DNA from 3 places in the Paenibacillus sp. Cedars genome. Region 3 is predicted to be linked to each of the others. Evidence: riboswitches for the same ligand, from Rfam matches in the RefSeq annotation. Region 3 holds a riboswitch; each other region holds the start of a gene.

Region 1 (2,269 bases), on a different replicon from region 3:
ACTGGATCTCACCGCTTGCAGACAGATGCACATCAAAATCATCTGCCAACTCACTGGCAATTTGGGCCCCAGAGTTTCCTGCACCTACAACAAGAACACCCCCTTCCTTGAGATGGTTCTTATTTCGATATTCAGAAGAATGTAATTGTATAACTGCATCACCAAGCTTGTCATGAAAGGAAGGAACTAGTGGCTTCTGAAAAGGACCGGTGGCTACTATAACTTTTTTTGATCTAAACGTACCCTTCGTTGTGGAGACTTCAAAGATTCCATTGTTCATGTTTAATGATGTAACTTGTGTATTGCTTTGAACAGGAAGTTCTAAACGCTTCGCATAATTTTTCAAATAATCGGCAACCTCATTTTTATGTGGTAAACCTTGAGGATCACCTTGAAAGGGAGCACCAGGTAAACTATTATACATTCTTGGCGTAAACAGATGAAGAGAATCATAGCGGTCTCTCCATGAATCACCAACCTCCCTGTGACCATCAAGGATGAGGAAATTCACTGAATTTTGTTTGAGATAGTAAGCAGCCGCAAGCCCGGCCTGACCTCCACCGATGACAATAGTATCTAACATATAAATATCATACCTCCTATAATATTTTTACTTAAAGTATCATATGAGCATTTATTCATCAATAATGAATATCTCAATATTGAGTATCGGCAGAAATGTAGATCTTCTATATAGGCATCAAGTATTTGGTGTTTTGTACACTTAATTATAAGTACAAACGTATGTCTAAGAAGGAAACACGATTGCAAACCTATGAGGGTAACATTGAATTGAAATCATAAAACAAGCCCTTCATTTATGAAGGGCTTGTTCATTTTAATTATTTCAGTTGTAACTTCCGACCATCATCATGTAACTTTTTTGACTAATGGTTCTTCTTGCAGTTACATAACGTTGTTTGTAATAGGTTTCTGACAGTTTACTTATCCTTACACCCTTACTACTGGACGAATGTGCAAATTGACCATTGCCAATATAGATTCCAGCATGAGAAATTCCCCTGCCACTCGTATTAAAAAAAACTAAGTCACCCGGTCTCAGATTAGCTTTTGAGACTGGAGTACCCACTTTGGCCTGAGCACTCGATGTACGTGGCAAATCTAAGTTGAATTTATCAAAAATGTAAAGAATAAAGCCGGAGCAATCGAAACCACTTGAAGTTGTACCTCCCCATTTATAGGGTGTTCCAACGACTTTACTTACTTCAGTAGTCAACTTAGGTTGATTATCTGCAAACGCACTGGCTGCTCCCGAAGATAATATAATGGCAGACCCTAACAACGACAGTAAAATTTTCTTCAAGATTATTTCTCCCTTCGATGCCTACGGAGTTAGCTGAGGGTTCGGTAGAAGGATCCCTATACTCCCTTTACTACAAGAATAATTCACCCAAAAATGGTTCCCCCGTTTTCAAAAACGAAATTCGGCACAATTTATGAATTTTTTGTAACCCTACATAATGTAGTCCATTTTTTCTCGATTGTCAATCTTATCATTAGAATTCTTTCCCTCCTTAAATTAATGTTAAGATTTGTTCAAATCCCGTACCTATTGGACTTATATCAGGACATTATTCAAAAAGAATTCATTTTGAACGCAGAAGCAAATAAAACAATACTGTAATACTTTTGCAGAGGTTCGAAATATAAATAGCAGTCGAACCAAGGTCGACTGCCTCTTATATTAAATTAATTAAGGTCTATTGCTGGCGATTGGGTCTGCATATCGTTCCTGATGTTTTCTAAACCTTCGGTTTGCAATAAGGCTTATGGCAATAAGGACAATCAAGACACTTAATAGCTGCGAAACACGAACAGTACCATAACTCATTTCGCCTTCGTGAAACAAAAGCCCCATCGGTGACCAAAGCAATTTCATCAACGCTGCAAGCCAGTTAGAGGCATACCAAGCTAAACTGTCGGTACGCAGTCCTTCGATAAAAAACCGTCCAATGGAATACCAAGTGAAATAAGTCAAAAATAATTCCCCTGAACGTAGAAAAGGCTGACGTCTCAACCATAAGAGCAACAACAAACCAACAAAATTCCATATGGACTCATACAGAAAGGTCGGATGATAATAGACACCCTCGATATTCATTTGATTGACAATAAAGTTAGGCAGATGTAATGTTGTTCTGAGAAAATCCTCAGATACTGGCCCTCCGTGAGCTTCTTGATTTATAAAATTTCCCCAACGCCCGATCAATTGTCCTATAATCAATCCCGGAGCACATAGATCTGCAAT
Region 2 (2,269 bases), 440 kb from region 3:
GCTTGAGAGCGCCCTACCACAATGCCTGGTCAGGCATCGCGGATTCACCCCATTCACCAACAGAAGTCCTATCGGTGATATTGGTTCCCCCGTCTCCCGATCTGTCGGGAGCTCAGCGTATAACGTGTGTTGCGAATAGATGGATGAATCATACGCCGGAGGCAGCCAAAAGTAAATGACCGTATTTGACGCATACATTCCGAAAATCGATGAAATCCGTAAAAGAAAACGTGTACATTTGGTATTGTCATCTATTATCATGGCAAAATCTCAGTATCTCGATGGATTGCGATAAATTCGAGAAAACAAGAGAAATACATAGTATGGAGCAGTATTCGAGAGATAATGAAGATATACTGGTTAGATCTTGTTCCACATTCAGCCACACGTGTTTCTGAGCTCATTTACATCCCGCACGGCCGGACGTATGATACGAACTATGAATTGACGGATGATTCCAAGAGCAGGGCACAGCGGCAGCCGGTCGATAAGATTCATAAGGATACAAGGCAGTGTGAGAGCTGCGGTGCTCCTTTATGAATGAGAACCTCGGCGAAGGCACCATGGGTCTTCCAGAGGCTCAGGGTCAAGCGACTCTCACGGCTTGACTCTGACGGCTGTACAGTTCTGCCAGGCTTGGAATATAAGTCAATAGCTAATTGAATAACATGCTACTCGTTTTCAATTTTCGCTGAGTCCTTGAATGGAAAAGGAACGGGGGAACCAGTCGGGAGATGAACTTGATCTCTCAGGGGTGAATCCCATAGACAAGATAACGGTCTATGGGTAGGGCGACTCTCACGCCCGAATCCGTCAGCTAACCTCGTAAGCGTATCGAGAGAGGCAACGATTGTCGTGGACTTTAGCCACGGTGTATTTCACCGTGGATGAATAAGAAGCCTGCGGGAAGAGTTCTTCTCCTCCCGCAGGCTTCTTTTTGTTGCCTTCTCTTTCTGAAACTTAGGAGGAGAAACACATGGAGAAACCGCAGGATTTCATCTTGGTATCCGCCCCGAATAAGGCCGGGGAGGAATTTATCCGCCAGTTGATGTACAAACACATTTCGTTTGCAGCTATAGCCAACAATCGGGCCGAGCAGGAGAGGATGATGGAACTGGGCTGCAAAGACATTATTCTGATTGATACCAGAGACGAGTCAACCTGGATCATTCCCGAGTTTCCCGTCAGCAAGGTGTTTCTGTTCGAAAGCAGCTTGAATCTGTGCTGCCGCTATTTGCGGATTTGCCGGACATGGACAACAAAGTCGATTTACGTCATTACCCACTCCAGCAATCCGCGGTTGATATATAAGGGACTGGGCGCCGATGTGGTGCTTCATACGAACCATCATCAGGTATCTTTCCTGATTTCGTCCATTGTCAGCTAGTTGCAGATTTAATGCCAAATACGGTTCGTGGAGGATTGGATTATGCAGGATTTTTATATGGTGCTCATATTAGGAGGGACCTACGGACTGTTCATGCTGTTTATGTCCTGGTGTGGACGCGTGGTTTCAGAACCGGAGGCTGATCAGCTGTGATCATATTATTGGTATGTACGCTCTTTATTTTTCTGTATTTGATTTATGCGCTGGTTCACCCTGAAAAATTCTAGGGGAACCGCTGAAGGAGGAAGGCACTCGTCATGGGCATTATACAAATTGCCATCGTTATTCTGGTTCTGCTGCTGCTGGTTAAGCCGCTCGGAACCTATCTATATCAGGTATTTCGCAATGAAGATAACCGAACCGATAAATGGTTCTCCTGGGCAGAGAAGCCGATATTTGCACTGATTGGCTTGAAAGACCGCAAGGGGATGACCTGGAAAGGGTATGCTCTCAGCTTTGTCATTACGAATATCATACTGGTAGCTTCAGGCTACCTGATTCTGCGGCTGCAAAAGGTACTGCCGTTCAACCCGAACGGAATCGATAATATGGAATCAACCTTGTCATTCAATACGATCATCAGCTTTATGACCAATACGAATCTGCAGCATTACAGCGGAGAGTCGGGGCTATCCTATTTTGCGCAGATGGCTGTCATTACGATGATGATGTTTACATCGGCGGCGACCGGGCTGTGCGTGGCCATCGCTTTTATCCGGGCAGTGACCAGTAAGGGGACAACCGTCGGCAACTTCTTCGAGGACTTTGTGAAGGCTCATATCCGGGTATTCATTCCGGCGGCCTTCATCATTGCAATGGTGCTGGTCGCCCTGCAGGTGCCTCAGACCCTGAAGCCTGCGCTCAGCGTGACCACGATGGAAG
Region 3 (2,269 bases):
TTACGTCCGAAATTCATGGCGGATTTCAACGAATCGTAATAAACATCAATTTTGTTTCCTTTGATGGCACCGCCCGTATCTTCCGCACGACGGAAGCCGATGCCTTCAATATACACCCACCATCCGATGGGGATGATATTAGGATCTACCGCAATCGTCCGACCTTCCGTCACACGTGTTCCGGATGCTGTCCGAGTGCCGATTCCTTGCTGCTCGGCAGAATACGCCGTCATCGACACGTTGTTCAATACCTTTTTGTATTTAAAATCAACGCCTGCCCGAGAAGCCACATTATTCTCCACCGCTTTGGCGGTTGTTACCTTTTTCGTGCCGGAGAGTTTAGCCGGTGTTGCTTTCACATCGGTGGCTGCCGCTTGAGCAATAGCGGGTTTCTCCACTTTTTTCGTGCCTACAGCAATAATTTTGTCCTTCGTTCTGCGCTCAATCTCCTGGGAAACCTTGGTCTTGGAAACCAGCTTGCCATCGTGATAGACCTTCTCATAGTGATTTACCATGATGCCGGACTCACCCCGCTGAATCACGCGGTTGTCACCCTTTTCGAGCGATGGATCGGCTGTCTTAATCACACGAAATTCCCGGTCTTCTGTTTCCTTAACGTTTTGTTTCGTAACGCGCACGACGTTGATACTCATATCGCTGGTAAGCTTCGTATGCTGTGCCGGTTGTACTATATCTTCACCCTGGATCGTAATGCCAGCTTCTTTCAGTACATGATCAACCGTATCCTGGGATGTAAATATGGTTTTGGTTTTGCTGCCAACTGTAACCTTGACTGGAACTGCCCGTTCAATGATGATCCGGTCGCCGTCCTGGATCGCACCGTTTAGAGGCATCGAAATCTGATCCTCTGGGCTCAACGTGATCGCTTGCTCATCCAGCAATTCCTGCAGCAATGATCCACGTGTTTCTACTGTGGTGACACGACCATCGACCACAAGCTGAACTTCCTTGCCTGTCTGATCATGTACAATCAACGAAACGAGAAGTGATACCGTAACGGCTCCCATCGTGCCGAGCAACATCAATTGACGCAAATTGTCATGCTTCCATCTCAATGCGTAAGACATGCTGGATGATTGTGATTCATGGGTTTCTTCAGGTTGAAAAATGCCCACTATTCCATCCTCCTTCATAGTCCCGCCGTCTTCAGTAACGCATGAATGCATTTGACGTGACTATAGCAATTATTCTCACAAGGCGCCCTGCTATCTATCTAACACCCTGCGTCAATTCCCGTCTTCCCGTCCATCTACCACCACCTCCTGATTACCAAGAGTATGATGATCCCTTCGCCATTATTCAAAAATAAAAGAAAGCCATTGAAAGAGTACTAGAGGCTCTAACGTGGCTTCCTGATGATTAGAATCATGGAAATGGTATGCACGAGATTTCCCCTCTTATTTCGCTTACGGAGTTAGCTGTCGGGTTCGGACGTAAGAGAGACGCCCTATATCCGGATACCCGCTCATGGCGAGATCCTTCAAATTCACCCCAAAGACCCGATAAAGAAATCAAATACGGCTTGGTGCATTCAGACCTGTATGCACGGCAGTATCGGTTCCCCCGTTCTCCAGAATTTCGGAGATTAAGCGAGACGGTTCATGAAATATTCGGCTGGCGATCTGCACATCGCAGCTTCTTATCACTGAAAAGATGATATCCTGTTTACATGCAGGTTGTAAAGCAACAATCAACCACATTTTCTGATGTAAATGGTTAAAATATTGTAATATCAACGCCTTTTCTGATTAAAAAACTTTAATTAATCGAAAATGCTCTCTTTTTCATCGCTTTTGCTCTCAATTTCGTTAAATGCCAAATCGTTCCAGTGCATTTTTGGTGGTAATTTGGGCCAATTCCTCTAAGGACATGCCCTTAATCTCGGCTGCGGTCTCCGCCACTAATTTTACATAAGCGGTCTCATTTCGCTTCCCGCGGAAGGGGTGGGGGGTCAGATAAGGCGAGTCCGTTTCGATCAATAATCGATCGAGTGGAACCTGCGCCAATACCTCTTTAGGCTGCTTCGCATTCTTGAAGGTAATCGGTCCTCCAAATGAAATATGGAATCCCATATCCAGACACATTTTGGCCGTTTCCCAGCTCCCGGAGAAGGAGTGCATTACACCGCCGACCTCGGCGGCTTTTTCCTCCCTTAGAATCTTTACGATATCTTCATGTGCATCCCGGTTATGGATGACAATGGGCATGTTCAGTTCCCGAGCCAGTCCGATTTGGCGGCGGAATACTT

Evidence for each region. Region 3 has a riboswitch for cyclic di-AMP ahead of B9D94_RS28355 (resuscitation-promoting factor). Riboswitches for the same ligand answer to the same signal wherever they lie in the genome.
Region 1: another riboswitch for cyclic di-AMP. It lies ahead of B9D94_RS00075 (C40 family peptidase); the one in region 3 lies ahead of B9D94_RS28355 (resuscitation-promoting factor).
Region 2: another riboswitch for cyclic di-AMP. It lies ahead of B9D94_RS26455 (hypothetical protein); the one in region 3 lies ahead of B9D94_RS28355 (resuscitation-promoting factor).

The regions. Positions count from the first base shown of each region.
Region 1 is NZ_CP020864.1:12,851-15,119, forward strand. It holds gene B9D94_RS00070 (flavin-containing monooxygenase) at 1-583, opposite strand, end outside; gene B9D94_RS00075 (C40 family peptidase) at 848-1,324, opposite strand; cyclic di-AMP (ydaO/yuaA leader) riboswitch at 1,328-1,461, opposite strand; gene lgt (prolipoprotein diacylglyceryl transferase) at 1,715-2,269, opposite strand, start outside.
Region 2 is NZ_CP020866.1:5,440,892-5,443,160, reverse strand. It holds cyclic di-AMP (ydaO/yuaA leader) riboswitch at 1-128, opposite strand, end outside; cyclic di-AMP (ydaO/yuaA leader) riboswitch at 680-848, shown strand; gene B9D94_RS26455 (hypothetical protein) at 977-1,387, shown strand; gene B9D94_RS31985 (potassium-transporting ATPase subunit F) at 1,537-1,614, shown strand; gene kdpA (potassium-transporting ATPase subunit KdpA) at 1,645-2,269, shown strand, end outside.
Region 3 is NZ_CP020866.1:5,880,247-5,882,515, forward strand. It holds gene B9D94_RS28355 (resuscitation-promoting factor) at 1-1,136, opposite strand, end outside; cyclic di-AMP (ydaO/yuaA leader) riboswitch at 1,409-1,623, opposite strand; gene B9D94_RS28360 (TatD family hydrolase) at 1,830-2,269, opposite strand, start outside.